Regions from separate parts of the Klebsiella terrigena genome, predicted to be linked through region 3. Evidence: predicted binding sites of a transcription regulator. Region 3 holds the regulator's gene; each other region holds the start of a gene.

Region 1 (10,335 bases), 530 kb from region 3:
GGCGTTCATGCCGCGCCGGCCAGCAGATAGCGCGCCAGCATAAACAGCGCCAGCGCCAGGGTTGATGCCACCCACATCAGCCGGATCGTGCGGGGGATATCGTCGACTGAAATGTCGCGCACGTCGTCGCCAATCCACGGCTTTTCTACCCGTTGGCCAAAATAGTTGTTTGGACCGCCCAGCCGAATCCCCAACGCGCCGGCCACGCTGGCTTCCGGCCATCCGCAGTTGGGGCTGCTGTGGTTATAGCGATCCCGCCAGCCGATACGTACCGCTCCGGGACCATCGTTGCGGCATAAGAAGGCCGCCATACTCAGCAGCAGCCAGCTCAGACGGGCGGGAATAAGGTTGGCAACATCATCAAGGCGGGCGCTGACCATGCCAATAGCGCGATACTTTTCGTGCTTGTAGCCCACCATTGAATCGAGGGTATTCACCGCCTTGTAGGCCATAGCCAGCGGCGCGCCGCCGATCAGCAGGAAGAAGAGCGGGGCAATAATGCCATCGACGGTGTTCTCCGCCACCGTCTCCACCACCGCGCGGTTAATCTGCTCCGGCTGGAGCTGAGACGTGTCCCACCCGACAATCCACGAGAGCTTCTCGCGGCTCTGCGCCAGGTCCCCCTCGCGCAGCGGACGCTCAACATCGCGGGCGGAGGTTGCCAGGCAGCGGCCGGCCAGCAGGGTAAAAATCATCCACACCTCAATCACCCAGCCGAGCCAGGGATGGATGCTTTCCGCCAGCGTCAGTACGCCCCAGGAAACGCCCCACGTCAGCCCTACCACCGCCAGCCACATCAGCCCTCCGCCGATGCGTAGCGCCCTGTCGCTGCGGCAGTAGCGCCTGACGACGCGTTGCGTGGCGGTAATGAGGTGGCCAATCCAGCGTACCGGGTGGGGCCAGCGCGGGGGGTCGCCGATGATGAGATCGAGGAGCCAGGCGACGCTCCAGGCAAGTAGCGTCATCGCGCGAGCCTCGAAGACGCCTGTCGGCGTACGGGAATAGATGAATGGAGTCTTGCCGCCATACCCGGTTCCTGTTCAGGGTGGTCGGAGGGCAAAGGTGCAACAGCGGTACGCTTTCGCCGGTACGCCTCTGAGCACCCTACTTACCACCGAGGTTGTTGGTGATAACCAACAGGCAGGATTTCTGGCTTAGCGTCAGCATCGCAGCGGCGGGGAATTTTGGCTCCCGTCGCTGGCACCCGTTGGTTGATATCGCGAAAGCATCCTGAGGCTCTGCCGTTCGCGCAATAAGGAACGGCATTATGCCACACCGATGCGCCGGCGGCTTGCGAAGTCAGACGCCGACGGGCAGGATCTTCGCCAGCGCCGCAAGCAGCCGCTGATTCTCTTCCGCGCTGCGGATCGCCACGCGGAAATAGCCCGCCCCGAGGCCGGGGTAGTTGGCGCAGCTGCGTATCAAAATGTGCTGCTGCAGCAGGGCATACTGCAGGTCGATGCCAGGAATATCGGCGCGCAGAAACAGATAGTTTGCCTGGCCCGGATAGACCGTCAGGCCGGGAAGCTGGCGGAGCTGCTGGTAAAAACGCCGGCCTTCTTCCGCCAGCCAGCGCCAGGTCTTCTGCTGGTAGGCGCTATCCTGCAGAATAATTTCCCCCGCCAGCGCGGCAAACGCGTTTATTGACCACGGCATCTGCCGCTCGCGCATCCTGGCGACGGCGCGTTCATCGCCGTTGACCAGATAGCCCAGCCGCAGGCCGGGGATGGCATAGAACTTGGTCAGCGAGCGCAGTACCCAGATATGTGGGTTATCGCGCAGCAGAGGAATAAACCCCGGCTGGTCGGGAATGAAATCGATAAAAGCCTCATCGAGGATCAGCGCGATGTCTAGCGCTTTGCAGCGCGCGGCAATCGCCGCCAGCAGGTGGCTCTCCGGCAGCAGTCCGGTTGGGTTATTGGGCGTACAGAGGAACAGGCAGTCGAGGTCCGGCGTCAGAGCCGCGAGAAGGGCCTCGGTCAGCTGCCAGCCGTCCTCTTCCCGCAGGGCGAACTCGCGGATCGCGCAATCTACCGCGCTCAGCGCGCGGCGATATTCGGCAAAACCGGGCACTACAATCATCGCCTGACGCGGCTTCAGGCCACTTACGACGGTGAAAATAGATTCGGTTTCGCCATTGCCTGCGACGATCCACGAGGCGGGAATATGGTGATGCTCTGCCAGCGCCTCGTGCAGCTGCTGATAGTCCACGTCGGGATAGCGCTCCGCGCGGTCAAGATTAGCGATCAGGGCGCGTTTGAGGCTTTCAGGCATGCCCAGCGGATTAATATTGGCGCTAAAATCGAGCAGCTGTGCGGGCTGAATGCCCAGCAGCGCCGCCGCCTCTCGCGTATTGCCGCCGTGGGCGCTCTTTAACAGGGCCATCTCCCGCTCCTTTCATCAACCACGCCTTGCCAGCGTTGCGCCATCGGCGAAGTAGGCCTTAATCCCCGCCAGTATCGACTCGGCAACTTCCTGCTGGAAGGTCGCCGTTTTCAGCTTACGCTCCTCCTCCACGTTGCTGATAAACGCGGTTTCGACCAGGATCGACGGGATATCCGGCGCTTTCAGCACCGCAAAGCCGGCCTGTTCCACCTGGTTTTTGTGCAGGTTATTAATTCTGCCCATCTTCTGCAGCACGGCCTTACCAAACTTCAGGCTATCGGCGATGGTCAGCGACTGCACCATATCAAACATCGTATGGTCGACGTAGCGATCGCCGCTCTTGCTGACGCCCCCCACCAGATCGGCGGCGTTCTGGGTTTGCGCCAGATACTTAGCCGCGGTGCTGGTGGCGCCTTTGGTTGAGAGCGCGAATACCGAAGAGCCGCTCGGCTGTCGGCTGGTAAAGGCATCGGCGTGGATCGAGACGAACAGATCGGCACGCTGTTTTTGCGCCTTGGCGACGCGCACCTTCAGGGGAATAAAGACATCTTCATTGCGGGTCATATAGGCCTTCATATTTCCCTCTTTTTCGATCAGCGCCCGAAGCCGCCGGGCGATCTGCAGCACCACGTCTTTCTCACGGGTGTGGTATTTACCCACCGCGCCGGAGTCTTCCCCGCCGTGTCCCGGATCGAGCATGATCACAATCGGCCGGTCGCGCCCGGCTTTACCCGGCTTCGGCCCGCTTTCCGCCGGCGGCACCTGACGATCGAGATCGCCCTTGTTGTAATCCTCCAGCAGCGCCAGCAGCGGATCCTGCACGTCGGTCGCCGTAGACGGATAGAGATCCATCACCAGACGCTCTTTAAAACCGGCAACCGGCGCGAGGGCAAAGAGCTGCGGTTTCACGTTCTGTTTAAGCTCAAACACCATGCGCACCGTCTGCGGATCGAACTGGCCGACGCGGGCGGACTTAATATAGGGATCGTCGTCGCGAATGCTGGTTCCCATGCCCTTTAGCACGGAATTAAGGTTGACCCCTTCCAGATCGACCACCAGCCGCTCCGGATTGCTCAATGCAAATTGCCGATATTTCAGCACATGGTTGGATTCCACCGTAACGCGCGTATAGGTTGACGACGGCCAGACGCGCACCGCGACGACCTGTGCAACGGCGGCTAAACCAACCGGACTGACGCTCATTAACCACATGGCGCTCGCCCCCTGTAAAAAACGGCGACGGCTTAATCCTGACTTGTATCCCGGCATGCCACTCCCAAGCAATAAAAACGCTTTCGTATCCAAAACAAACAGATTGACCGGAAACTTTAACGAAAGCCGTATAACCTGTCATCAATAAAAGGGTAAACAATCTTTGGTAGCACGCGTTAAGTCACAGTTCTTTCGCATATTGGTGACAAATTTTGGCTTGCGTTTACGCGCAAAACAGAATAAAAATACACTTATTACGAATAATCATGCATTGAGGGTTGTGGTCATGGTGAAGGAACGTCGCACCGAACTGGTAGAAGGATTCCGCCATTCAGTTCCCTATATTAACGCCCATCGGGGAAAAACCTTTGTTATCATGCTGGGCGGCGAAGCCATCGAGCATGAAAATTTCTCCAGTATAGTCAATGACATTGGCCTATTACATAGCCTGGGCATTCGCCTGGTGGTGGTCTATGGCGCGCGCCCTCAGATAGACGCTAACCTGGCCGAGCATCATCACGAGCCGCTTTACCATAAGCAAACGCGCGTGACTGACGCCAAAACCCTCGAACTGGTTAAACAGGCCGCCGGCATGCTGCAGCTGGAAATTACCGCGCGCCTGTCGATGAGCCTCAATAACACCCCGCTGCAGGGCGCCCACATTAACGTCGTGAGCGGTAATTTCATTATTGCCCAACCGCTTGGCGTGGATGACGGCGTCGATTATTGCCACAGCGGGCGCATTCGTCGTATCGATGAAGAAGCGATCCACCGCCAGCTTGATAACGGCGCCATCGTGCTGATGGGCCCGGTTGCGGTATCGGTCACCGGCGAAAGCTTTAACCTGACTTCCGAAGAGATTGCCACCCAGCTGGCCATTAAGCTGAAAGCGGAAAAAATGATCGGCTTCTGCTCTTCGCAAGGGGTGTACAGCCAGGAGGGTGAGATCGTTCCCGAGCTGTTCCCGAACGAAGCCCAGGCTCGGGTTGAAGAGCTGGAAGCGGAAGAGGACTACAACTCCGGTACCGTGCGTTTCCTGCGCGGTGCGGTGAAAGCCTGCCGCAGCGGCGTGCGCCGCTGCCACCTGATCAGCTACCAGGAGGATGGCGCTCTGCTGCAGGAGCTGTTCTCGCGCGACGGTATCGGTACCCAGATCGTCATGGAGAGCGCCGAGCAGATCCGCCGCGCCACCATCAACGATATTGGCGGTATTCTTGAGCTGATAAGCCCGCTGGAGCAGCAGGGAATTCTGGTGCGCCGCTCCCGCGAGCAGCTGGAGATGGAAATAGATAAATTCACCATTATTCAGCGCGACAACACGACAATCGCCTGCGCCGCGCTCTATCCGTTCCCGGAAGAGAAAATCGGTGAAATGGCCTGCGTGGCGGTCCATCCGGACTACCGCAGCTCATCGCGTGGGGAAGTGCTGCTGAACCGCATCGCGACCCAGGCAAAACAGATGGGGCTAAGCAAACTGTTCGTGCTGACTACCCGCAGCATCCACTGGTTCCAGGAGCGCGGCTTTACGCCGGTGGATATCGACCTGCTGCCGGAAAGTAAGAAAGAGATGTACAACTATCAGCGCCGCTCCAAGGTGATGATGGCCGATCTTGGCTGAGTGAGCGTTCCCCTTTGCCGGCAGGCGTAGCGCAGGCTGGCAAAGAGGAAGCAGTTGAACTGCCGAGGCTACCCGCCGCTGGCGAAGATATCCGTCAGCCCACTGCGCCGTTCGGTGCGCGCCACGATAGCCTGAGTCAGCACCTGCTCATCGGCATAAATCGACAGCTGCCGTTTGGCGCGGGTTATCGCGGTATACACCAGCTCACGCGTCACCAGCGGCACGCTGCGGGAAGGCAAAATCAGGGCCGCGTGGTCAAACTCCGAGCCCTGGGATTTATGCACCGTCATCGCCCAGGCGGTATCGTGCTCCGGCAGGCGACTGGGCTGCACCGACTTAATGCTGCCATCCGGCATCGGGAACCAGACGCGAAGCCCGTCTCCCCTTTCCAGCGCAATGCCAATATCACCGTTAAACAGCCCCAGCGCGCTATCGTTACGCGAGATCATCACCGGCCGGCCCTCATACCAGCGCGAATGCCGCGGCAGCGCAATAGCCCGCTTACGATTGAGCATCCGCTCCAGCTGTTCGTTCAGCCCGCTGACGCCGTAGGGCCCCTCGCGCAGGGCGCACAGTAGCCGAAACTCGCCGAAAGCGGCGATCGCCGCCTCCGGATCCGCCCGCTCGCGCAGCAGCCGGAGATAGCGATCGTAGCCGGCCTGCGCCTGCGTCAGCATCGCTTCATACTCCTCGGTGGTGCTTAGCGGGCGCAGCACGATGTCGTCGAAAGGCTGACGCAGGGTCGTCTTGACCCCATGCCGATCGCCGGCGTTCACCGCCCGGGCCAGGCTACCGATGCCGGAGTGGCTGCCAAAACGATAGCTTTTTTGCAGTAGGCACAGGCTGTCGCGCAGGGCACCCGCCGCCTCGCCCTCGCCGGCAGGCACCGGCAGGCCGGTCAGCCGCTTTAGCTGCGCCGCGCGCTCGGCGGTATAGCCCGCACTCACCCATGCGCAAATATCCCCCAGCACCGCGCCGGCCTCCACCGACGCCAGCTGATCGCGGTCGCCGAGAAAAATCACCCGACCGTGCGCCGGCAGGGCGTCAATCAGGCGAGCCATCATCGGCAGGTCAATCATCGAGGCTTCATCCACCACCAGCACGTCGAGGTGCAGCGGGTTACCGGCGTGATAGCGCATACGCTGGCTGCCCGGCTGCGCGCCAAGAAGGCGGTGCAGGGTGCTGGCCTCTGTGGGCAGCAGCGCCTTCTGCTCATCCGTCAGCGGCAGCTGGCGCAGCGCGCTTCCCAGCGACTCGGTCAGGCGCGCGGCGGCTTTGCCGGTGGGCGCCGCCAGGCGGATGCGGCAGCGGGGCGTATCCGTCGTCTGAATCAACGCCGCCAGCAGCCTGGCGACGGTAGTCGTTTTACCGGTGCCTGGACCGCCGGAAATAACCGAAATCCGCCGGGTCAGCGCCACCGCCGCCGCCACCTTCTGCCAGTCAATATCGTCCCCGGCCGGGAAGAGCGCATCCAGCGTCGACGCCAGGCGCGTTTCATCCACGCTCAGCACCTGATTGGCTTCGTTAAAAAAGCGCGCGACGGTTAGCTCGTTGCGCCACATGCGGTTAAGGTAAAGCCGTTCGCCGCAGAGGATCATCGGCGTCGGGCGCTCCCCGCGGCTCACCGCCGCTGACGAGAGCAGCAGCGCCGACCAGTCATCGGGCGCACCGGCCTGCGCCAGCAGCTGCTCGCGCAGAGCGGCGACCTTGCCGCTCAGCACGTCGTCAGCGGCAAGGCGCGAGAGCGGCAGGCAGACGTGCCCTTCGCCGGCGTCGCGGCTCAGCACCGCCGCCGCCAGCCTCACCGCCGGATGCGCATCCCGAGCGACCATCAGCGCAAACTGGACGTCAAGCGGACGTAACAAACGCTGGTTTGCTGCCTCAAGCAGCAGCTCATCCATGGTCATGAAGCGATCTCCTGAACTTCGCCGGCAAAGAGGGCGTCCAGGCCGTCGATCAGCGGCCGCTCAGGGCGCGTGGTAAATATCCCCTGCCCTCCGTCCTGCCCGTCCATTCCGCGTAAAAAGAGATAAATGACGCCACCAAAATGGCGCTCATAGTCATAGTCAGCAACGCGATGGCGTAAATAGCGGTGCAGCGCCAGGCTGTAGAGCTGGTACTGTAAATCATAGCGGTGCGTGCACATCGCCTGCGCCATTGCCTGCCGGGTGTAGGCTTCGCGATCGTCCCCCAGCCAGTTGGATTTGTAATCCAGCAGGTAGTAGCGGCCGTTATGCCGAAACACGAGGTCAATAAACCCTTTCAGCATTCCGCGAACCTGACGGAAATCAAGCCCCGGGCACTGGGCCGAAAGCGGGTCGTAGCGGCGAACCAGCGCATCCAGGCGCTGCGCATCCAGCGGGGCTTCAATGGGTAAATAAAACGCCATCTCAACCTGCTTATCCGCTGCAGTGAGCTGATTCAGCGCGATATCGGCGCCCGGTAGCGGCGTGCGCAGCACATCATCCAGCCATTGGGTCAGCACCGGCGTCCACTGTTCAGCAAATCCGCCGGAACGCAGCTTTTCCGCCATCCAGTCGGCGGGGACCGGCTGGGTAAAGTCGAGATCTTCAAACAGGCCGTGCAAAAATGTCCCCGGCGACGCCCCGCGCGGGAACTGATGCGGGATGAGCTGCGGCTCTTCCGCCACCTCCCCCACCCCGGCGGCGTCAACGTCAAGACGGGGCAGTAAATCCTGCGCCGGGCTGTGGCCATGCTGCTGTAGCCCGGAGTAGCTGGTAACCCGCCAGTCATCGACGATTGAACGTCCCAGCATCCGCGCCGACAGGGGCGGCAGCGCCTCCTGCGGTGCCTGCCAGGGCTGCCGATCGGCAACGCCGGGGGTTTGCAGCGCAATATCCGCGCAGCAGAACGCCTGCAGACGGGCCGTCAGCCCCGCAGCGTCCATCGCTTCGCCTCCCTGCAGAAGGCGCCCCAGGGCGCTGTGGTGAAAATCGCTGTCGCCCGGCTTGTCGCTGCGCCGGGTGCTGAGCGGCGCCACGCCGAGGCTGCAGTGCCAGACCGCTCGCGTCAGGGCCACGTACAGCAGGCGTAAATCTTCCGCCAGACGCTCCGCCTCCGCCAGCTCGAGGCTCCCCTCATTCTGCTCAAGGTCGAGCACCGCCGCAAAGGAGTCGCGATCGTGATAAAACGCCTGATCCTGCTTGCGGAAGCGGGCGATAAACGGCAGCCACACCAGCGGGTATTCCAGCCCTTTCGATTTATGTACGGTGACGATCTGCACCAGATGCTTATCGCTTTCCAGGCGCATCTGCTGGCTGGAGGCGTTGCTGTCCGGCTCGGCGATGCGCTGCGTCAGCCAACGCACTAACGCATGCTCGCTCTCCAACTGGTTGGCCGCTTCCTGCAGCAGTTCGCTGATATGCAGGATATCGGTTAAGCGCCGCTCGCCGCCGCTCGTCACCAGCAGGTTTTCGGCAATATGTCGGGCGGTCATCAGCGCTCTTAGCATCGGCATCACCCCGCGCTGACGCCAGATGAGGCGGTAGTCGCTAAACTCTTCCACCAGCGCATCCCACGCGCGCTCATCCTTGTTGAGGTTTTCAATATCGCGGGCGTTCAGGCCGAAAATCGAGGTCGCCAGCGCGCTGCGCAGCGTGTTTTCGCGTTCGGGCGCCAGCGCCGCCTGGAGTACCCACAGCAGCTCCTGCGCTTCCGGCGTTTCAAATACGCTATCGCGGTTGGAGAGATAGACCGACGGAATGGCCAGGGCCTGCAGCGCATCGCGGATCAGCGACGCCTCCTGGCGGTTACGCACCAGCACCGTGATATCGGAAGCCTGCACCGGCCGGGCGCAATCGTCGCGCCACAGCAGCGCCCGCCCCTGCTGGCCGGCGCTAAGCCAGTCGCGGATCTGCGAAGCGCAGAGCTGGGCCATAAAGGTTTGATAATCCCCCGCGCCCACCGCTTCCCCCGGCATCAGCCAGATATTCATTGCCGGAACCGCATCGTCGTCAACGGTGAAGCGCAGATGCTGGTTTTTCGGCGCCGACTTTACCGGTAGGAACGGGATTTCGCGGAACATAAACGGATTATCGCTGAGGCTGAACAGGCGATTGACGCTCTCCACCATTCCCGGAGCGGAGCGCCAGTTGGTATCCAGCGTGTAGTGCGCGGCAACGTCGCCGCGCGCCTTCATATAGGTAAAGATGTCCGCGCCGCGAAAGGCGTAAATAGCCTGTTTGGGATCGCCGATAAGCAGCAGCGCCGTCTCCGGCTGCCGCCGCCAGATGCGGCGAAAAATACGGTACTGCTGCGGGTCGGTATCCTGGAACTCATCGATCATCGCTACCGGAAAACGCTGCCGGATAGCGCTGGCCAGCGCTTCGCCGCTTTCGCTACGCAGCGCATCGTCGAGGCGGCTGAGCATATCATCAAAACCGAGCTCTCCGCGGCGACGCTTTTCGCGCGCCACCGCTTCGCGGATCTCCACCATTGCCCGGGCGATCAGCAGATCGGTCAGGGTCAGCGGCGCAGAGAGCAGCGCCTCAATCGCGCTAAACAGCGGGTGAACCGGCGGTTCGCCATCCGCTTTGGTGCGTTCATAGAGGAACGGCTGGGAGAATTTCTCCAGCGCCTCCGGCAGCCGGTAGCTCAGGGTCTCTTCCTGCGCCCAGAGGCTGACTTTCTCGATCCACTTCCCCTGGTTACCGCGGTTGAATTTACGCCGGTCGAGGCCGGAGTTTTCCAGCACGCTTTCAATCTCGCCCACCTGCTCGCGCCACTGCTGCTTCACCGCGTCAATGCGCTCGATGATTTGCTGATGGCGTTCGGCCAGCGTCTCCTCCTGTGCAGGCGGAGATTTAAGCTGCGGGGCTTCGCCCTGCAGCCAGCGGTCGAGGGATTTCAGCAGATCGCGCGGGCCTTTCCAGGCTTCGTGGATAACCGCGGCTATTTCGCGCGGGAGCGGGTAGCAGTGGCGGCGCCAGAAATCGGCGCAGGCCTGATAGCGGAGCCGGGATTCGTCCTCGATCAGCTGCTGTTCGAAGAGCATGCCGGACTCAAACGCGTTGAGGCTGAGCATGCGCTGGCAGAAGCCGTGGATGGTGAACACCGCCGCTTCGTCCATCTGCCGCTCCGCCAGCATCAGCGTTTGTGCG
Region 2 (10,335 bases), 630 kb from region 3:
GCTTTCTCAGGGTACGGGCAATCACTTCCGGATTGCTGGCCGCTTCACCGTTTGGCGAAATGCTGTGGTACTGCTCAGCGGTATTGGCCAGGTTCAGAAACTGGCTGAAGGCGCGCGCTACCGGCAGCAGCTCGTCGTTGGACAAGTTTTGCAGCGTGGTGAGCAGTTCCTGGCGATTGGCTTCATTGCCCGCGCGAGAAGACTTGGACAATTTACGGATAGTTTCGACACGTTCAAGAATGTTCTCTCCCAGTGCATCCTTGATGGTATCGCCCAGCACTTTACCGAGCATACTGACATTACTACGCAAAGCGGAATATTGTTCGTTCATGTTACCCCAGACACCCCATCTCATTTTATTTTGTTATATCCGCGACTCGGCAACGATGAGTCGCGGATAAGCAGCCGTCTTTTATAAAGCCACGTAAAAACCCCCACGTCAATTGTTGCGAAATCGCTTCAGCAAACGAATAAATGGCGGCAATTTGCGAAATTTAACTCAGAGGTCGCTTGATAAGCATTGCTTATGGAAATGTGACAATTGTCACTGTCCCGCCCCTGGATACAGGGCGGGAAAAGCGCGATTTTAGTGCCAGCAGAAATGATGCACGACCTGGGTTATCAGCTCGCGGGTCGGCTTAATAAACCGGGTTTCCAGATATTCGTCCGGCTGGTGGGCCTGGTTGATTGAGCCAGGACCGAGAACCAGCGTCGGGCAGATAGTCTGGATAAACGGCGCTTCGGTACAGTAGTTGACGACCTCGGTTTGTGCGCCGAGCAGTTTTTCAACCACCTGTACGAGCTGATGATCCGGCGGGCATTCGTAGCCGGGGATTGGCGGATGGAGCTCGCTCACGGTTAAACGACCCGGCCAGCGTTCGCTGACCGGCGCCAGCGCTTCATCCAGCAGCCCGTTGAGATCGTTGAGAGTCATGCCCGGCAGCGGACGAATATCCATATGCAGCTCGCAGCAGGCGCAGATGCGGTTAGATGCGTCGCCGCCGTGAATCGATCCGAGGTTGAGCGTCGGGTAGGGTACGGTGAAGGCGGCAAAGTGGTAGCGCTCCTTCAGCGCATCGCGCAGCTGCATGATGCGGCCAATGGCGTCGTGCATGAGCTCAATGGCGTTAACCCCGCGCGCCGGATCGCTGGAGTGACCCGACTGGCCCTGCACGCGAACGGCGGTGGAGATATGGCCCTTGTGCGCTCGCACCGGCTGCAGGGACGTTGGTTCGCCGATAATCGCGCAGTCCGGGCGCAGCCGGGTGGTTTCGGCAAAGTAGCGGGCCCCGGCCATGCTGGTCTCTTCATCGGCGGTGGCCAGAATATAGAGCGGCTTTTTGAGTTTACTGACGTCAACATCGCGCAGGGCGTCAAGAATAAAGGCGAAGAAGCCCTTCATGTCGGCGGTGCCGAGACCGTAAAGCTTGTTGTCGTGCTCGGTAAGGGCGAACGGATCGCGGGTCCAGCGGCCATCATCGAACGGCACGGTATCGGTATGCCCGGCGAGCAGCAGGCCGCCGGCGCCCTGGCCGGTGCTGGCCAGCATGTTAAATTTATTGCGCGTATCCGGCACCGGCTGAACTTCGACATTGAAGCCAATTTCGCGAAACCAGCCTGCCAGCAAATTGATTAAAGTCTCATTGCTCTGATCCAGCGACTCTTCGGTTGCGCTGATGGAAGGTGTGGCGATCAATGCGCGGTAAATCTCGATGAACGGCGGTAAATTGTTTTTCATTGTTGACACACCTCGGGTCATGATAGTATCAATATTCATGCAGTATTTGTGAATAAAAATACATTATCGTTGAGCGTAAGAAAACCCATCGAATGTAAGGAAATACTCTTACGGCTCAACAGGGTGAGGAAGATAACGGTCTTCCCAGGCAAACAGATGTAAGAAGGTGAAGAGCCCCAATGTTGAATACGCTGATAGTGGGTGCCAGCGGCTATGCCGGCGCAGAGCTAGTGACCTATGTAAATCGCCATCCTCATATGACCATAACCGCTTTGACGGTCTCCTCGCAAAGTAATGATGCGGGGAAATTAATTTCCGATTTACATCCGCAGCTGAAAGGCATTGTCGATCTGCCGCTGCAGCCAATGTCAGATATCAGCGAATTTAGCGACGGGGTGGATGTCGTTTTCCTCGCGACCGCTCATGAAGTGAGCCACGACCTGGCGCCGCAGTTTCTTGCCGCCGGCTGCGTGGTGTTCGATCTCTCCGGCGCGTTCCGCGTGAACGACGGCGCCTTCTACGAGAAATATTACGGCTTTACCCATCAGCATCCGGCGCTGCTTGAGCAGGCGGTATATGGCCTGGCCGAGTGGAGCGTCGAGCGGCTGAAAGAGGCCAGTTTAGTCGCCGTTCCCGGCTGCTACCCGACCGCGGCCCAGCTGTCGTTAAAACCGCTGATCGATGCCGGGCTGCTGGATCTGACTCAGTGGCCGGTGATCAACGCGACCAGCGGCGTGAGCGGAGCGGGCCGTAAGGCATCGATCGGCAACAGCTTCTGTGAAGTGAGCCTGCAGCCGTACGGCGTCTTCACCCATCGTCATCACCCGGAAATCTCTACTCACCTTGGTGCTGAGGTTATTTTTACCCCGCATCTGGGCAACTTTAAGCGCGGCATTCTGGAAACCATCACCTGTCGCCTGAAGCCGGGCGTGAGCAAAGAGCAGGTGGCCGCCGTTTTCCAGCAGGCTTACGCCGATAAACCGCTGGTACGTTTATACGATAACGCGCTGCCGGCATTGAAAAACGTCGTGGGTCTGCCATTCTGTGATATCGGTTTTGCGGTCCAGGATCAGCATATCATCGTGGTCGCGGCGGAAGATAACCTGCTTAAAGGCGCAGCGGCGCAGGCAGTACAGTGCGCGAATATTCGTTTCGGCTTCGCTGAGACGCAGTCTCTTATTTAAGGTGTGATGATGAACCCATTAATTATCAAACTCGGCGGCGTGCTGCTGGATAGCGAAGAAGCGCTGGAGCGCCTGTTTACCGCGCTGGTGAACTACCGTGAAACGCATCAGCGTCCGCTGATTATCGTGCACGGCGGCGGCTGCGTGGTCGATGAGCTGATGAAGCAGCTTAACCTGCCGGTAAGCAAGAAAAATGGGCTGCGGGTAACGCCGGCGGATCAAATCGACATTATTACCGGCGCGCTGGCGGGCACCGCCAATAAAACGCTGCTGGCGTGGGCGAAAAAGCACGGCATTGCCAGCGTAGGCCTGTTCCTCGGCGATGGCGATAGCGTTAAGGTGACCCAGCTTGCCGAAGATCTGGGGCACGTTGGCCTGGCCCAGCCGGGCTCGCCGGCGCTGATTAATACCCTGCTGGCGGGCGGCTACCTGCCGGTGGTGAGCTCTATCGGCGTAACCGATGAAGGGCTGCTGATGAACGTCAACGCCGATCAGGCCGCGACCGCGCTGGCGGCTACGCTCGGCGCCGATCTGATCCTGCTTTCCGACGTCAGCGGTATCCTGGATGGCAAAGGTCAGCGCATCGCGGAGATGACCGCGGAGAAGGCGGAACAGCTGATTGAACAGGGTATTATTACCGACGGCATGATCGTAAAAGTGAACGCCGCGCTGGATGCGGCACGCGCGCTGGGTCGCCCGGTGGATATTGCCTCCTGGCGCCACGCGGAGCAGCTGCCGGCGCTGTTTAACGGCACGCCGATCGGCACGCGTATTCTGGCCTGATTGAAAACATTTGCAGACGGGGAGCGCAGGGCTTCCCGGCAGAAATAAACAAATTTGAAGGAATCACATTATGGCACTTTGGGGCGGGCGTTTTACTCAGGCAGCAGATCAGCGGTTCAAACAGTTCAACGACTCTTTGCGCTTCGACTATCGCCTGGCGGAGCAGGATATCATTGGCTCTGTTGCCTGGTCCAAAGCGCTGGTGACGGTTGGCGTGTTGAGCGTCAGCGAACAGCTGGAGCTGGAAGAGGCGCTGGGCATCCTGCTGGAAGAGGTGCGGGCTAACCCGCAGCAAATCCTTGAAAGCGATGCTGAAGATATTCACAGCTGGGTGGAAGGCAAGCTGATCGACAAAGTCGGCCAGCTGGGTAAGAAGCTGCATACCGGCCGTAGCCGTAACGATCAGGTGGCGACGGACCTCAAGCTGTGGTGCAAGGACACTATCGCCGAGCTGCTTTCTGCGAATCGCCAGCTGCAGGGCGCGCTGGTTGAAACGGCGCAGAGTAATCAGGATGCCGTGATGCCGGGCTACACCCACCTGCAGCGCGCGCAGCCGGTGACCTTTGCCCACTGGTGCCTGGCCTATGTAGAGATGCTGGCGCGCGATGAAAGCCGTCTGCAGGACTCCCTGAAGCGCCTCGACGTTAGCCCGCTGGGCAGCGGTGCGCTGGCGGGGACCGCCTATGAAATCGATCGCGAGCAGCTGGCCGGCTGGCTGGGCTTCGCCTCGGCGACCCGCAATAGCCTCGATAGCGTCTCCGACCGTGACCACGTGCTGGAGCTGCTTTCCGGCGCCTCGATTGGGATGGTGCACCTGTCGCGTTTTGCTGAAGATCTGATTTTCTTTAATACCGGTGAAGCGGGCTTTATTGAGCTGTCCGATCGCGTGACCTCCGGCTCATCCCTGATGCCGCAGAAAAAAAACCCGGACGCGCTGGAGCTGATCCGCGGCAAGTGCGGCCGCGTTCAGGGCGCGCTGACCGGTATGATGATGACGCTGAAAGGCCTGCCGTTGGCCTACAACAAAGATATGCAGGAAGATAAAGAAGGGCTGTTTGACGCGCTCGACACCTGGCTTGACTGCCTGCATATGGCCGCGCTGGTGCTGGACGGCATTCAGGTGAAGCGTCCGCGTTGCGAAGAAGCGGCGCAGCAGGGTTACGCCAATGCGACCGAGCTGGCGGATTACCTGGTGGCGAAAGGCGTACCTTTCCGTGAAGCGCACCATATTGTCGGCGAAGCGGTAGTCGAGGCGATTGCGCAAGGTAAGCCGCTGGAAGCGCTGGCACTGGCCGACCTGCAGAAATTTAGCAGCGTGATTGCCGATGATGTCTACCCGATTCTGTCGCTGCAGTCCTGCCTGGATAAGCGCGCGGCCAAAGGCGGCGTTTCGCCGAAGCAGGTTGCGCAGGCGATCGCCGATGCGCAGCAGCGCCTGGCGTGAACCGCTAGCCCGCTGGCCCTGAGCGGTGTCTCAGGCAACGAAAATGAGAAGCTCGAGCGATGCTCGGGCTTTTTTATGCAAAAAAAAGCGGACACGAGGTCCGCAAAAGTTCACGTTGGCTTTAGTTGTTCGGTTAGGGAAAGCGCTGAGGCTATACGGTGATGTTCTGATACCGGCCTCGTTTCTGGGTTTATTATTGAACAGAAAACTTGATAGGGATAATCGTTCGTTGCTATGCTATCTATCGCCATGAACTATCATGGCGACGGAGGATGAATAATGAATATTCGCGATCTTGAATACCTGGTTGCGCTAGCCGAGCACCGCCACTTCCGGCGCGCGGCGGACTCTTGCCACGTCAGCCAACCCACGCTTAGCGGGCAAATCCGCAAGCTGGAGGATGAGCTTGGGGTCATGCTGCTGGAGCGTACCAGCCGTAAGGTTCTGTTTACCCAGGCGGGGCTGCTGCTGGTGGATCAGGCGCGTACGGTGTTGCGCGAAGTAAAAGTGCTCAAGGAAATGGCAAGCCAACAGGGCGAGACAATGTCCGGGCCGCTGCATATTGGCTTGATCCCAACGATTGGCCCATATCTGCTGCCGCAGATTATCCCGATGCTGCACCAGACTTTTCCCAAGCTGGAAATGTATCTGCATGAAGCCCAAACCCATCAGCTGCTGGCCCAGCTGGATAGCGGCAAGCTTGACTGCGCTATCCTGGCGCTGGTTAAAGAGAGCGAAGCCTTTATTGAGGTACCGCTGTTTGATGAGCCGATGATGCTGGCTATCTATGAAGATCATCCGTGGGCCAACCGCGACCGCGTGCCGATGTCCGATTTAGCCGGGGAAAAGCTGCTGATGCTGGAAGATGGCCACTGCCTGCGCGATCAGGCGATGGGCTTCTGTTTTGAGGCCGGCGCCGATGAAGATACCCATTTCCGCGCCACCAGTCTTGAAACGCTGCGTAACATGGTTGCTGCCGGGAGCGGAATTACCCTGCTGCCTGCGCTCGCGGTGCCGCAGGAGAGAAGACGCGATGGCGTGGTGTACATTCCGTGCATTAAGCCTGAGCCGCGACGCACCATTGGGCTGGTTTATCGCCCCGGTTCGCCGCTGCGCAGCCGCTATGAACATCTGGCGGAGGCCATCCGTAGCACCATGGATGGCCACTTCGATGAAGCGTTAAAACAGGCGGTTTAAGCCATTTAACGCCGCTACCCGATAGGCTTCCGCCATCGTCGGGTAGTTAAAGGTGGTGTTGACGAAGTACTCAATGGTGTTACCGCCACCTTTCTGCTCCATAATCGCCTGGCCGATGTGAATAATCTCGGCCGCGCGCTCGCCAAAGCAATGAATACCCAGGATCTCTTTGGTTTCCCTGTGGAACAGGATTTTCAGGGTTCCCACGCTCATCCCGACGATCTGCGCGCGCGCCAGATGCTTGAACTGCGCGCGGCCCACTTCATAAGGGACCTTCATGGCGGTCAGCTGCTGTTCGGTTTTACCCACCGAGCTGATTTCCGGAATGGTATAGATGCCGGTCGGAATATCTTCAATCAGATGGGCTGAAGCCTCGCCTTTAATCAGCGCCTGCGCGGCGATGCGTCCCTGATCGTAAGCGGCCGAAGCCAGGCTCGGATAGCCAATGACGTCGCCAACGGCATAGATATGCGGCAGCGCGGTCTGGTACATGCTGTTGACCTTCAGCTGGCCGCGGCTGTCGGTCTGCAGACCGATATTTTCCAGCGCCAGGGAGTCGGTATTGCCGGTACGACCGTTGGCATACAGCAGGCAGTCCGCCTTCAGCTTTTTGCCCGATTTCAGATGCATGATCACGCCATCATCCACGGCTTCAATCTTCTCGTACTCTTCGTTGTGACGAATCACCACGCCGCTGTTCCAGAAGTGATAGGAGAGGGAGTCGGACATCTCCTGATCGAGGAACGCCAGCAGCCGATCGCGGGTGTTGATCAGATCCACCTTCACTTCCATACCGCGGAAGATTGACGCGTATTCGCAGCCGATGACCCCTGCGCCGTAGATGATCACATGGCGCGGCTCGTGCTGAAGGCTGAGGATGGAGTCGCTGTCGTACACGCGCGGGTGGGAAAAGTCGACATCCGTCGGGTGATACGGGCGGGAGCCGCAGGCGATAACGAATTTTTCTGCAGTGACCGTCTCAACGGTGCCGTCGTGACACTCCAGGGCTAGCGTATGTTCATCAACGAAGTGCGCGTTGCCCTGCAGGATTTCGCAGTGGTTACGCTCATAGAACCCCTGACGCATATGGGTCTGCTGGTTAATGACGCTGTCGGCATGGTTAAGAATGTCGGCGAAGGAGGAGCGAAGAAGGCGGGAGTGGTCGCTGTAGAGAGGGTTTTGGTTAAACTCGATAATACGGCTGACGGCGTGGCGGAGCGCTTTCGACGGGATGGTTCCCCAGTGGGTACAGCCACCGCCGACGTTATGGTAGCGTTCAATAACGGCAACGCGTGCTCCCTGCTTAACCAGTCCCATCGCAGCGCCTTCGCCGCCGGGGCCGGAACCAATTACTATTGCATCATAATCCCAAGAGTGCGACATGGCATTACTCACCTGTTTTATACAGAAAATAAACACGATGATAACATTCGCCGCAGTTTAACCCAATTATCGTTGTGCTTTTTTGCGGCATAAAAGCATGATCGGCTCGTAAACAATCTTTCACAAACCAGTGTAAACCGATTAGTTTTATCTCTGGTATAGTGCCAGCAGGGCTATTGGAAGGATTCATACAACGTGATGGGCGTAAGAGCGCTACAAAAAGAGAAAACCCGGCGTTCGCTGGTAGAAGCGGCATTTAGCCAACTTAGCGCCGAACGGAGTTTCGCCAGCTTAAGCCTGCGTGAAGTTGCGCGTGAGGCGGGGATCGCACCGACCTCCTTTTATCGTCATTTTCGCGATGTCGATGAGCTCGGTCTGACCATGGTCGATGAGAGCGGGCTGATGCTGCGTCAGCTGATGCGCCAGGCGCGCCAGCGTATTGCCAAAGGCGGCAGCGTGATTCGCACCTCGGTCTCCACCTTTATGGAGTTTATCGGCAATAACCCGAACGCTTTTCGCCTGCTGCTGCGCGAACGCTCCGGTACGTCTGCGGCGTTTCGTGCCGCCGTGGCGCGCGAGATTCAGCATTTCATCGCGGAACTTGCCGACTATTTAGAAATCGAAAACCACATGCCGCGCGCCTTTACTGAAGCGCAGGCCGAAGCGATGGTCACCATCGTATTTAGCGCCGGCGCTGAAGCGCTGGACGTCGGGCCTGAACAGCGCCGACAGTTGGAAGAACGGCTGGTGCTGCAGCTGAGAATGATCTCGAAAGGCGCGTATTACTGGTATCGCCGTGAACAAGAAAAAATATCAAATCATTCCGTATAACGTGAAGGACGAGCAATGAAACACTCAGTTCAAGATAAAGGTACGCTGCTGCTGGCGCTGATCGCTGGCCTGTCGATTAACGGAACCTTCGCCGCGTTGTTCAGCTCGATTGTTCCCTTTTCCATTTTCCCGGTACTGTCTCTGCTGCTGACGGTCTACTGTCTGCACCAGCGCTATCAGAACCGGAGTATGCCCGTGGGGCTGCCGGGCCTGGCTGCTGCCTGTTTCATTCTCGGGGTTCTGCTATATAGCACCGTGGTGCGTGCGGAATATCCGGACATCGGCTCTAACTTCTTCCCGGCCGTGCTGTCGGTCATTACGGTATTCTGGATAGGCTACCGGGTGCGTAACCGGAAGGATGCGGCGGCAGAGTAACCGCTTTATGTCAGAACCCGGCAGGCATCGCGGGCCGGGTTCTGTGAACATCGCCTACCTGCGGGTTAATAAGACGCCGCATTCCATATGATGGGTGTACGGGAACTGATCGAACAGCGCCAGACGCGTAATATCGTGGGTCTGGCTGAGGGTTTCCAGGTTCTGACAGAGCGTCTCCGGGTTGCAGGAGATGTACAGAATTCGCGGATACGCCTGCACCATTTTCTCGGTTTCGCTATCCAGCCCGCTGCGCGGCGGATCGACAAAAATCGTCTCACAGCGGTAACTTTTCAGATCGATACCCTGCAGGCGAGTAAACTCCCGCACGCCGTTCATTGCCTGAGTAAACTCCTCTGCCGCCATACGGATAATCTGCACGTTATCGATATGGTTGGCCGCAATGTTGTACTGCGCCGCGGCGACGGAAGGTTTAGCGATTTCCGTGGCCAGCACGCGATCGAAATTACGCGCCAGCGCCAGGGAGAAGTTGCCGTTGCCGCAGTATAGCTCCAGCAGATCTCCGGTTGCCCCCTGCGTACTCTCCAGCGCCCACTCCAGCATCTGAATATTCATCGCCGCATTTGGCTGGGTGAAGCTGTTCTCAACCTGACGGTAGATCATCTCACGGCCGGCTACCGGCAGGCGTTCATCGATGTAGTCCCGATCGAGCTCGATTTTCGTTTTGGTTGCCCGGCCAATCAGGTGCACGTTGAGATTTTGCGCGCGCAGCGCGTCGCGCAATGCTTCCGCCTGCTGACGCCACTCGTCACCGAGTTTTTTGTGATACAGCAGCGTTACCACGGCCTGGTTGCTCATGGTCGTCAGGTAGTCGACCTGGAACAGCTTATGGCGAAGAACCGGGTTATCGCGCACGCCGTCGAGGATGGCGACCATCAGCTGATTGATAAGCTCGCTGGCCGCCGGGAAGCTATCGACGCGAATTCGCGATTTGGTCTGCTGGTCAAACATGATGTGGTAGAGATCGTCCCCATCGTGCCACAGGCGGAACTCTGCGCGCATGCGATAGTGGCTGACCGGCGAACGAAATACCTCCGGAACCGGTGCGGCAAAAGGTGCCATCATTTTTTGCAAACGAATGACTTTCTCTGCCAGCTGCGCTTCATATTGTTCGGTTGGAAGGTGTTCGGGGGTCATGATGCATCCTGAATAAAATAAGTACGCGGGGATTGTAGGGAAAGCATCAGGGAAGTCCAGCCCGGATGAGGGATCAAATATAATTATAGAAGTCTGGACTTCTATATGTTTCTGATTATAGCATTGTGTAACCGGTCCTGTGAGTTAAAAGGGAACCCAGTGTAAATCTGGGGCTGACGCGCAGCGGTAAGGAAGGTGGGATGAACGCAATTTGCAGACACTGCCGATATCTGGTGGGAAGTCCT
Region 3 (10,335 bases):
GGTGCACCGACTGCTGGTTCCTACCGGCATCTATGACTTCGTCTGGCACCCTGCACTGTTTAATACCGCGTTATATTGCTGCCTTTTTTATCTGATATCGCGTTTGTTCGTTTGAGGTTGATGTGAAAACACTAACAAGAAATATCCTCCGTACCGCAATCACTGTGATACTGGTTATCCTGGCATTTGTCGCAATTTTTCGCGCGTGGGTCTACTACACCGCATCGCCGTGGACGCGCGATGCGCGCTTTAGCGCCGATATCGTGGCCATCGCCCCCGACGTCTCGGGGCTGATTTCGCAGGTTAACATCAAGGATAACCAGCTGGTTAAGCAAGGTCAGGTTTTATTCGTGATTGACCAACCGCGCTACCAGAAGGCGCTTGAAGAGGCCGAGGCCGACGTCTCCTATTACCAAACTCTGGCCCAGGAAAAGCGCGTTGAGGCCGGCCGTCGTAACCGGCTCGGCGTTCAGGCAATGTCCCGGGAGGAGATAGACCAGGCCAATAACGTCCTGCAGACGGTGGAACACCAGCTGGCGAAATCGGTGGCAAGCCGCGATCTGGCGAAGCTCGACCTGCAGCGGACGGTTATCCGCGCGCCGGCCGACGGCTGGGTGACCAACCTCAACGTCTACAGCGGTGAATTTATTACCCGCGGCTCTACGGCGGTGGCGCTGGTGAAACAGGATACCTTCTACGTGGTGGCCTACCTCGAAGAGACCAAGCTGGAAGGCGTACGTCCGGGCTTCCGGGCGGAGATCACCCCGCTGGGCAGCAGCAGCACGATCAAAGGGACGGTTGACAGCATTGCCGCCGGGGTGACCAACGCCAGCAGCAGCAGCGATGCAAAAGGCATGGCCTCCGTGGACTCGAACCTCGAGTGGGTGCGCCTGGCGCAGCGCGTACCGGTGCGTATTCGTCTCGATAAGCAGCAGGGCAATATTTGGCCGGCGGGAACCACCGCAACGGTGGTGATCACCGGCAAAGAGGACCGCGACGTCCGGCAGGCGAATTTCTTCCAGAAACTGGCCCTGCGCCTGCGTGAGTTTGGTTAATCGTCATGGGGATCTTCACAATCGCCCCCCGGCACCTCCGCTTTGCCATTAAGCTGGCATGCGCGGTGGTGCTGGCACTCTTCGTTGGCTTCCACTTTCAGCTGGAAACGCCCCGCTGGGCGGTGCTGACGGCGGCAATCGTTGCCGCGGGCCCGGCGTTTGCGGCCGGCGGAGAGCCCTATTCGGGTGCCATTCGCTATCGTGGGATGCTGCGTATCGTCGGCACCTTTATCGGCTGTATTGCGGCGCTGGCTATTATCATCCTGATGATCCGCGCCCCGCTGCTGATGATGCTGGTGTGCTGCCTGTGGGCCGGCTTCTGCACCTGGCTCTCTTCGCTGGTGCGGGTTGAAAACTCCTACGCATGGGGACTCGCGGGCTATACCGCGCTGATCATTGTTATCACTATTCATACCGATCCGATGCTGGCACCGCAGTTTGCCGTCGAGCGCTGCAGCGAGATCGTGGTCGGTATCGTCAGCGCCATCGTGGCGGACCTGCTGTTTTCGCCGCGGTCGATCAAAAAAGAGATCGACCTCGAGCTGGATAACCTGCTGGTCGAACACTATCGCCTGATGCAGCTCTGCGTGGCGCATGGCGACAGCGCAGTGGTGGACAAAGCCTGGGGAGCGTTGGTTCGTCGGACCAGCGCGCTGGAAGGCATGCGCGGAAACCTGATTATGGAGTCCTCGCGCTGGGCCAAGGTGAACCAGCGGCTGAAGGCGATTAATACGCTCTCCCTGACGCTGATCACCCAGGCCTGCGAGACCTACCTAATCCAGAATTCACGCCCGGAAATGGTGACGGATGATTACCGCGAGCTGTTCGCCGAGCCGGTTGAGAGCGTGCAGGATGTCCATCGCCAGCTGAAGAGAATGCGCCGCTTTCTGACCTGGAAAGGGGAGCATAATACGCCGGTCACGATCTATAGCTGGGTCGGCGCCGCGACGCGCTATCTGCTGTTAAAAAGGGGCGTGGTCGGCAATACCAAAATTAGCCGCATTGAAGATGAGGTGCTGCGGGGCGAAGTGGTCATCAAGGCCGAGTCAGCCGAGCGCCACCATGCGATGGTGAACTTCTGGCGAACCTCCATTTCGTGCATTCTCGGCACCTTGTTCTGGCTGTGGACCGGCTGGACCTCCGGCAGCGGGGCGATGGTGATGATCGCCGTAGTCACGGCGCTGGCGATGCGCCTGCCGAACCCGCGTATGGTGGCGCTGGACTTCCTCTACGGGATGCTTGTGGCGCTTCCGCTGGGGGCGTTTTTCTTCCTCGTGATTATGCCCGCGACGCAGCAGAGCATGCTGCTGCTGTGTATTAGCCTGGCGGTAATGGCATTCTTCATCGGGATTGAAGTACAGAAGCGGCGGCTGGGTTCGATGGGGGCGCTGGCCGGTACCATCAATATCCTGGTGCTGGATAACCCGATGCAGTTCCAGTTCAGCCAGTTCCTTGACAGCGCGTTAGGCCAGATAGTCGGCTGTTTCCTCGCGCTGATGGTTATCCTGCTGGTGCGGGATAATTCGCGGGAGCGCACCGGGCGCGTGCTGCTCAATCAGTTTGTCTCGGCGGCGGTGTCATCGCTCACCACCAATACCGCCAGGCGCAAAGAGAACCATCTGCCGGCCCTCTATCAGCAGCTCTTCTTATTGCTGAGCAAGTTCCCGGACGATATTGCCCGTTTCCGCCTGGCGCTGACGCTGATTATTGCTCACCAGCGCCTGCGCGATGCGCCGGTGCCGGTTAACGACGATCTGTCGGCATACCATCGCCAGCTGCGCCGCACTGCGGATCACGTTATCTCCGCAGGCAATGACGACAAGCGTCGACGCTACTTCTCCCGCCTGCTCGATGAGCTGGATATTTATCAGGAGAAGCTACGGCTCTGGGAAGCCTCGCCGCAGGTGACGGAGCCGGTCCGACGGCTGGTGGAGATGCTGCGTAAGTATCAGCATGTGCTGACAAATAGCTAAAAACTAAAAACCGACGCCTGAAGCGTCGGTTTTTTTATCGCTATACTTATTCATCAACGGTACCCCTTCGATTGAGAAATATAAGGATGGTAAAGCGACCGTCCGGCGGTATGGTATTTAGCGGGGAATGGCTGCGGGTTTTTAGCGGGGGCGGGCGATGACGGTCTACACGTTTGATTTCGATGACATAGCGGAACAGCAGGATTTCTATCGCGAGTTTTCACGCGTCTTTGAGCTGGGTCGGGAGAGAGTAAACAACCTAGATTCGCTCTGGGAAGCGACCACCGGTGGTCTGCTGCCGCTACCGCTGGAGATTGAGTTTATTCACTTGAGCGATAAGCAGCGACGGCGCTTTGGCGCGTTGATCCTGCTGTTTGATGAAGCGGAAGAAGAGCTGGAAGGGGAGCTGCGTTTTAATGCCAGACAGGCATAAAAAAGCCCCCGACAGGCGGGGGCAAGTCGTCGGACAAGACGACGAGGGTTTATTTGTACAACTCAGCCGTAGCGTGCCAGCTGTCGCCGGTACGGGCTTCAATAATACGGTAGCTGCTGGCGCCTTCTTTAGCGGCTTTCGCCGCCAGTTCCTGGCGCATATCCATCGGCGCGCTGCCTACCTGCGAGACAGAAACGGTGCCCATGGACTGTAGATTTTGAGCCTGTTCGGCGTTGACCTGCTGTACGGCGGCGCTTGCGCCGAAGGAGAGTACGGAAGCCAGGCCCAGGGATGCGATGATCATTGCAGTTTTCATAATTTTTACTCCAACCATGTTGATTGCAGCGGCGGGAGGTTTGCGATGTACCTGGGCCGCTGGAGATATTCTGTATTCAGTTAATAACCGACTGTCGTTAACGCTTATTTATAAAGCTCTGCCGTTGCGTGCCAGTGGTCACCGGTGCGCGCTTCGATAATGCGATAGGAAGAAGCCCCTTCCTCCTGCGCTTTTTTGTTCAGCATTTCGTGCATATCCATCGGGGAAGCACTTACCGCGCCGACGGAAACGGTGCCGATTGACTGACGGCCTTGAGCCTGATCGCTGTTGATTGAATCAGCGGCAAAAGCGCCAAAAGAGAGCACGGACAGGATACTGAGTGCAGCTACGGTTGTTTTGATTTTCATGATGTTCACCTCGTCGAATCTTTTTATTGAGGGCTCTTTGTTTCGTGACCCTCATCACAAAATCAAGTATACACTAATCACCAAAAATATTAATACCGTGCTAATTGTTTTGAGTGTAAATAATTACATAGAAATGTCTTTTTTATAACGTATAAGAATTAGAAATGTCATTTATTAGCCGCAGGCGCCCGCTATTTCTAATAAAATCATACGGATGGGTGTATTTGATATTTTGTGCGTTTTCGGTCCATTCATTCAGTAAAGGAATGTATAGGCGTGAAAAACCACACTAAATGTTAAAAAAATGCTGCATTTTTTGAAGGGCCCTCCGGCGGCAGCCAGAGGGTGAGGGAGAGGGCTTAGAGTTCTTGCTCAAACAGGACCAGAATCGCGTCGTGCAGATCTTTGACGGTAAAGCCTCTGGCCGGGGTGGTAAAGATGGTGTCATCGCCGGCAATACTGCCGAGGATGCCTTCCGCTTTACCCAGGGAGTCGAGAAGACGCGCGATGAGCTGCGCTGCGCCTGGGCTGGTATGGATAACCACGACGGCGTCGTTATAGTCGATGTCCAGTACCAGGTTTTTCAGCGGGCTGGACGTCGTCGGAACGCCAAGCTCGGCAGGCAGACAGTAGACCATTTCCATTTTGGCATTGCGGGTGCGTACCGCGCCAAATTTTGTGAGCATGCGCGAGACTTTCGATTGGTTGATATTATCGAAACCTTCTTCCTGCAACGCCTGGACGATTTCACCTTGAGAGCTGAATTTTTCTTCTTTAAGCAGTAGTTTAAATGCTTTAACCAGTTCTTCTTGTTTTGCCGAACTTCGCATAAGTCACCCAGATTATGGTGGTAAAAACAACATCATTATGCATAATCATGAATTTTTATGCAAATAATCCGCAAGGGGATAAAGTAAATAATGTTATGAAGGGGGCATATTTTAGCAAATAACCCTGCTAAGGAACATGCCTTCATCACGGGGCGTAAATAGCTGTAAAAGTAAATTAAATGTTATGAGATTGGTGTTGTTTTGCCGAACAGGCTGGGTGTATTGTAACCACTAGTCGGTCCGGTACTACGCTTTGCTGGATGGTCAGTCTCAGGGATGAAAATGCGAAGCGGATGCATCGCTGCGCACCAGAACGCATTCTTCAACCATACTTATTGTAATTGTTCATCTTGTGAATTAAGGTCCAGGCGACGGAGTAACGAAAGACTATATTAACCATAATAAGGAGTTTAGGATGAAAGTTGCAGTCCTCGGCGCCGCTGGTGGAATCGGCCAGGCGCTTGCCCTACTACTTAAGACCCAACTGCCTTCAGGTTCAGAACTCTCGTTGTACGACATTGCTCCGGTAACCCCGGGCGTGGCGGTTGATCTTAGCCATATCCCTACCGATGTAAAAATCAAAGGTTTCTCCGGTGAAGACGCAACCCCGGCGCTCGAAGGCGCTGATGTGGTGCTGATTTCCGCTGGCGTTGCGCGCAAGCCAGGAATGGATCGCTCCGATTTATTTAACGTTAACGCCGGTATCGTGAAAAATCTGGTTCAGCAGATTGCCAAAACCAGCCCGCAGGCCTGCATCGGTATTATTACCAACCCGGTGAACACGACGGTGGCGATTGCGGCAGAAGTGCTGAAAAAAGCCGGCGTTTACGATAAGAACAAGCTGTTTGGCGTCACCACGCTGGACATTATCCGCTCTAATACCTTTGTCGCTGAGCTGAAAGGTAAATCCTCATCTGATGTCGAAGTGCCGGTGATTGGCGGCCACTCTGGCGTCACAATCCTGCCGTTACTGTCACAGATTGCTGGCGTAAGCTTCAGCGAACAAGAGGTGGCAGACCTGACGAAACGTATTCAAAACGCCGGCACCGAAGTCGTTGAGGCCAAAGCCGGTGGCGGATCGGCAACCCTCTCTATGGGCCAGGCGGCAGCGCGTTTCGGCCTCTCGCTGGTCCGCGCGATGCAGGGCGAGAAGGGCGTGGTGGAATGCGCCTATGTTGAAGGCGATGGCCAGTACGCGCGCTTCTTCTCACAGCCGCTGCTGTTGGGCAAAAATGGTGTAGAAGAGCGTCGTTCGATTGGCACGCTCAGCGCGTTTGAACAACAGGCACTGGAAGGCATGCTCGATACGCTGAAGAAAGATATCGCCCTGGGCGAAGATTTCGTTAATAAGTAACTGTTCTGATTTGCGAATGATATAAACGAGCGGGCAGCCTTGCCCGCTCGCTGTTTTAAAGCCTCTGCTGGTCCACTCGCCTTTAATTGTTATCAAAATGTGATCGCCTCTGCAACTTCTGCAATCCCTTCCTGATTCTTGATTTTTTGGTCACGCTACGACCGAATTTCCACCCGGCTCTTAAGGCGGCGCGGCTTTTGGCTGGCTTATATTGATTCCACCTTGCCGCCATCACCGGGAAAAACATGACCTCCTTAATGCTAAAGCGCAGTGATTACTTCGCGAGTGCCGCCCATCCGGTGGCGGTGGAACATCGTTGTCCGCAGGATATCTTCCCTCTACATCGCCATGATTTTGATGAAATTGTCATCGTCTGGCGCGGTAATGGACTGCATATCTGGAACGGGCTGCCGTACCGCATTACCTACGGCGACGTGCTGTACGTGACCCAGCAGGATAGCCACTATTATCAGTCGGTCGATAACCTCGAGCTGGGCAACATTCTGTTTTGCCGCGACCGCCTGCGCCTGGGCACCGACTGGCACAATCTGCTGCCCGGCACGGAAACCCACCAGCAAAGCCGCAGCTGGCGATTGACCCGGGAGTCGCTGGCATTAATTCGCCAGCACGTCGAGCGCCTCGCTGGGGAATGCAGCAAGCGGGAGCCCCTCTCTTTACGCCTGACCGAGTCGATATTTCTCGAACTGGTACTTTTGCTAATGCGCCACCGCTACGCGCCGGACACGCTGGCTTCTCGTGCCCGTCAGGATATCGATCTGGTCATTGCCAGCCTCGGCTCGCGGCTGAATGAGAAGTTTGAGCTGGAGTCCCTCTGCGCGCAGCACCAGCTTTCTCCGCGTTCGGTGCGCGACGCTTTCAAACAGATAACCGGTATGACCATCAGCCGCTATCAGATGCAGCGCCGCCTGTGCCGCGCCATTACGCTGCTCGGCACCAGTGAACTCTCCATTGCAGAAGTGGCAGCGGTGAGCGGATTTAGCGACAGCAACTACTTCGCGGTCATCTTTCAGAAAACCTTTAATCAGTCCCCCAGCCACTGCCGGCGAGCGCTGCAGGAACGGGGCCCGGGACGCGGTCATTTTCCTTTCTCAGAAGATTTATCCTCATCAGGAGATAACCTATGAACACACCCGTCGTGCTTAATGCCGCGCTATTTGGTATCGGGCTCAATACCTACTGGCCACAGTTCAGCGGCCTTGAGCAGCGCCTACTGGGCTATTTGCAGGAGATTGAAGGGCAGCTCTGCGCGCCGTCGATCGATATCATCAACGGCGGGCTGGTCGATTCGCTGGAGAAAAGTGATGCGCTGGCCCGGCGCCTCAGGCAGTTTTCCCCGGACGTCATCGTGATCGCCATCAGCACCTACGCCCTGAGCTCGACGGTGCTGCCGCTGGTGCAGCAGTTTAGCGTGCCGGTGCTGATCCTCGCTCTCCAGCCCGAGCGCTCCTTGCCGTATAGCGTGATTCGCGATCTGCCCGATCGCGGGGCGCGCACCGGCGAGTGGCTGGCGCATTGCCAGGCATGCAGCGCGCCGGAGCTGGCGAACGTGTTTAATCGCGCCGGGATCCGCTGGGAAATGATCGTCGGGGCGCTGCATAACGATCCTCACGTCTGGCGTGAAGCCGGCGCCTGGCTGACGGCGCTGACCCTGAAAAAGCAGCTGGCGCAGACGCAGATTGGCGTGCTGGGCCACTACTACAACGGCATGTACGACGTCTATTCCAACATGACGAACCTCTCGGCAAAGCTTGGCGTGCGCTTCCAGCCGCTGGAGATGTGCGAGTTGCTGAGCTGGCGCGAGCAGGTTTCCGCCAGGCAGATAGAAGAGAAGCTGCGGGAAATAAAAGAAACGCTGGTCATCGATGACAGCTGCGATGAGCAGGAGCTGCGGCGAGCCACGCACACCGCCGTCGCCCTCGACAGCCTGGTCCAGGAAAACAAACTGCACGCGCTGGCTTATTACTACGAAGGCACGCCGGGCAGCGCCCATGAAAATATTGTCACCTCACTGATTGTGGGCAACACGCTGCTCACCGGACGAGAGATTCCGGTCGCCGGGGAGTACGAGGTTAAAAACGTCATCGCGATGAAAATTCTCTCGCTGCTGGGTGCCGGAGGCTCGTTTGCTGAACCTTACGGCATTGATTTTGATGATGATGTTGTGCTGTGGGGACACGATGGTCCGGCGCATCCGGCCATGGCGGAAGGAGAGGTGCGTCTTGTTCCTTTGCCGGTTTATCACGGCAAGCCCGGCAAGGGGATCTCAATCCAAATGAGCGTACGCAACGGGCCGGTCACCTTTCTGTCGGTGGTAGAAGACGTCAACAACCGGGTGATTTTGCAGTACGCCGAAGGGGAGTCGTTGGCAGGTGAAGTGCTGGATATCGGCAATACCAACAGCCGCTACCGTTTCGCCTGCGGCGCCAGGACCTTCACCGAAAGCTGGTCGCGCGGTGGGGCTGCTCATCACTGCGCCATCGGCATCGGCCACCACGGTGCAACGCTTGAAAAGCTTGCTGGCCTGCTCGGCGTGGCGGCTACCCGCATTGTATAACCGCAAAGGAGAACCTGTATGAGTGCAAAAATTGGTATTTTCGCTATCGGCCTTGAGGCTTACTGGCCGCAGTTTTCGGGCATGAAAGAGCGCCTGATGGAGCACCATCATCGGCTACTGGAAAAATTCTCGCCACGCGACGTCGTTGCCGTCGGGATGGTAGACAACCCGGAAAGGGCGCGGGAGGCGGGGCTGCGCTTTCAGGCGGAAGATGTGGATATTATCTTCTGCCACCTGACAACTTACGCCTCGTCAGAGTCACTGCTGCCGGTCGTGCGCGCGCTGGGCAACGTGACGCTGGTGCTGTTGAACGTGCAGTCAGTACCCGCGCTGGATCTGGATAAAACCCGGACTATCGACGACTGGCTGGGCCAAGGCTGTACCTGCGCCGGTCTGCCCGAAATGACTGCCGTGCTGCGCCGTTTCGAGCATTCTTTTGCGGTGGTTTCCGGCTATCTCGAGGGAGATACGATCCTTGATGAGAAGATGAGCCAGTGGTGCGATGCGGCTAATGCCTGTCGTCGTCTAAAGTCCGGGAATATTGGCATTCTTGGCCGCCCTTATCCGGGGATGATGGATCTCAACGTCGATGAAACGCAGATTTTCCGCACTTTCGGCAGCTATGTGAAGCACCTGAACTGGGAAGACATTGCGGCCAATATTGCTCACGGCTTTAACCAGGACGACATCGAGCGGGTGGGACGGGAGGTGAAAGAGGTGTTCCGCCTGCCGGAGGATCTGGATGAGCAGCACCTGACCTCAATGATTGAGGTCTATCTGGCGACCCGCAAGCTGGTGGGCGATCACCGGCTGATTGCGCTGTCGAACCATTTCGAGGTGCAGCCTGGCGGCTATATGCACCAGATAATCTCCGCGTCGAATCCGGTCTTTTCCATGCTGACCCGCCAGGGCATCGCCTGCCCGGTAGAGGCCGACATCAAAACGGCGATCGCGCTGACGCTGATGAAATCCCTGGCCGGCAGCGCGACGCTGACCGAGCTTTACTCGATGGATTTTAACCAGGATCTTTGCATCGTTGGGCACAGCGGGGCGGGCGATCCTGACATCGCCGATGAAAAATCCCTGCTCAAAATGAGCCCGGTCTTCCACGGCAAGCCGGGCAGCGGTTTTCTGACGCAGTTTACCCCGGCTACCGGGCCGGTCACTCTGGCTTCAGTGACTCAAGGGGCCGACGGACAGTACATGCTGGTGCTGGCCGAGGGCGAGTTGGTGGAAGGTAAAACGCTGCAGCTTGGGGATACCAACGCTCTGTTCCGTTTCCGCAAAGGGCTGCGCGCTTTTGTGGATGAGTGGTCCGCCTGCGGCCCGACCCACCACTGCGCCATGGGACGGGGATACCACGCCCAGGCGTTTCATAAACTTGGGCAGCTTCTGAAGATCCCTGTTCACGAGGTGTGATCTTTAGCGCGC

The links. The regulator ArgR, encoded in region 3, controls arginine synthesis, uptake and breakdown. The targets are predictions, from matches to a motif close to ANTGAATAAAAATACANT.
Region 1: a site for ArgR is predicted at 3,832-3,849, ahead of argA (amino-acid N-acetyltransferase). Genes of this name have one in related genera too.
Region 2: a site for ArgR is predicted at 1,786-1,803, ahead of argC (N-acetyl-gamma-glutamyl-phosphate reductase). Genes of this name have one in related genera too.

What each region holds. Positions count from the first base shown of each region.
Region 1 is NZ_CP050508.1:1,009,222-1,019,556, reverse strand. It holds gene cbiB (adenosylcobinamide-phosphate synthase CbiB) at 6-965, opposite strand; gene cobD (threonine-phosphate decarboxylase CobD) at 1,300-2,385, opposite strand; gene amiC (N-acetylmuramoyl-L-alanine amidase AmiC) at 2,401-3,654, opposite strand; gene argA (amino-acid N-acetyltransferase) at 3,884-5,215, shown strand; gene recD (exodeoxyribonuclease V subunit alpha) at 5,284-7,122, opposite strand; gene recB (exodeoxyribonuclease V subunit beta) at 7,119-10,335, opposite strand, start outside.
Region 2 is NZ_CP050508.1:5,449,292-5,459,626, reverse strand. It holds gene ppc (phosphoenolpyruvate carboxylase) at 1-331, opposite strand, end outside; gene argE (acetylornithine deacetylase) at 587-1,738, opposite strand; gene argC (N-acetyl-gamma-glutamyl-phosphate reductase) at 1,918-2,922, shown strand; gene argB (acetylglutamate kinase) at 2,929-3,705, shown strand; gene argH (argininosuccinate lyase) at 3,776-5,149, shown strand; gene oxyR (DNA-binding transcriptional regulator OxyR) at 5,429-6,346, shown strand; gene sthA (Si-specific NAD(P)(+) transhydrogenase) at 6,329-7,729, opposite strand; gene fabR (HTH-type transcriptional repressor FabR) at 7,925-8,560, shown strand; gene HCK03_RS25535 (YijD family membrane protein) at 8,576-8,935, shown strand; gene trmA (tRNA (uridine(54)-C5)-methyltransferase TrmA) at 8,990-10,090, opposite strand; cobalamin riboswitch at 10,206-10,335, shown strand, end outside.
Region 3 is NZ_CP050508.1:481,846-492,180, forward strand. It holds gene aaeX (p-hydroxybenzoic acid efflux pump operon protein AaeX) at 1-115, shown strand, start outside; gene aaeA (p-hydroxybenzoic acid efflux pump subunit AaeA) at 123-1,055, shown strand; gene aaeB (p-hydroxybenzoic acid efflux pump subunit AaeB) at 1,061-3,028, shown strand; gene HCK03_RS02300 (barstar family protein) at 3,186-3,461, shown strand; gene yhcN-B (DUF1471 family stress response protein YhcN-B) at 3,511-3,777, opposite strand; gene yhcN (peroxide/acid stress response protein YhcN) at 3,882-4,145, opposite strand; gene argR (transcriptional regulator ArgR) at 4,505-4,975, opposite strand; gene mdh (malate dehydrogenase) at 5,391-6,329, shown strand; gene HCK03_RS02325 (helix-turn-helix domain-containing protein) at 6,575-7,474, shown strand; gene HCK03_RS02330 (arabinose isomerase) at 7,471-8,904, shown strand; gene HCK03_RS02335 (sugar isomerase) at 8,923-10,323, shown strand.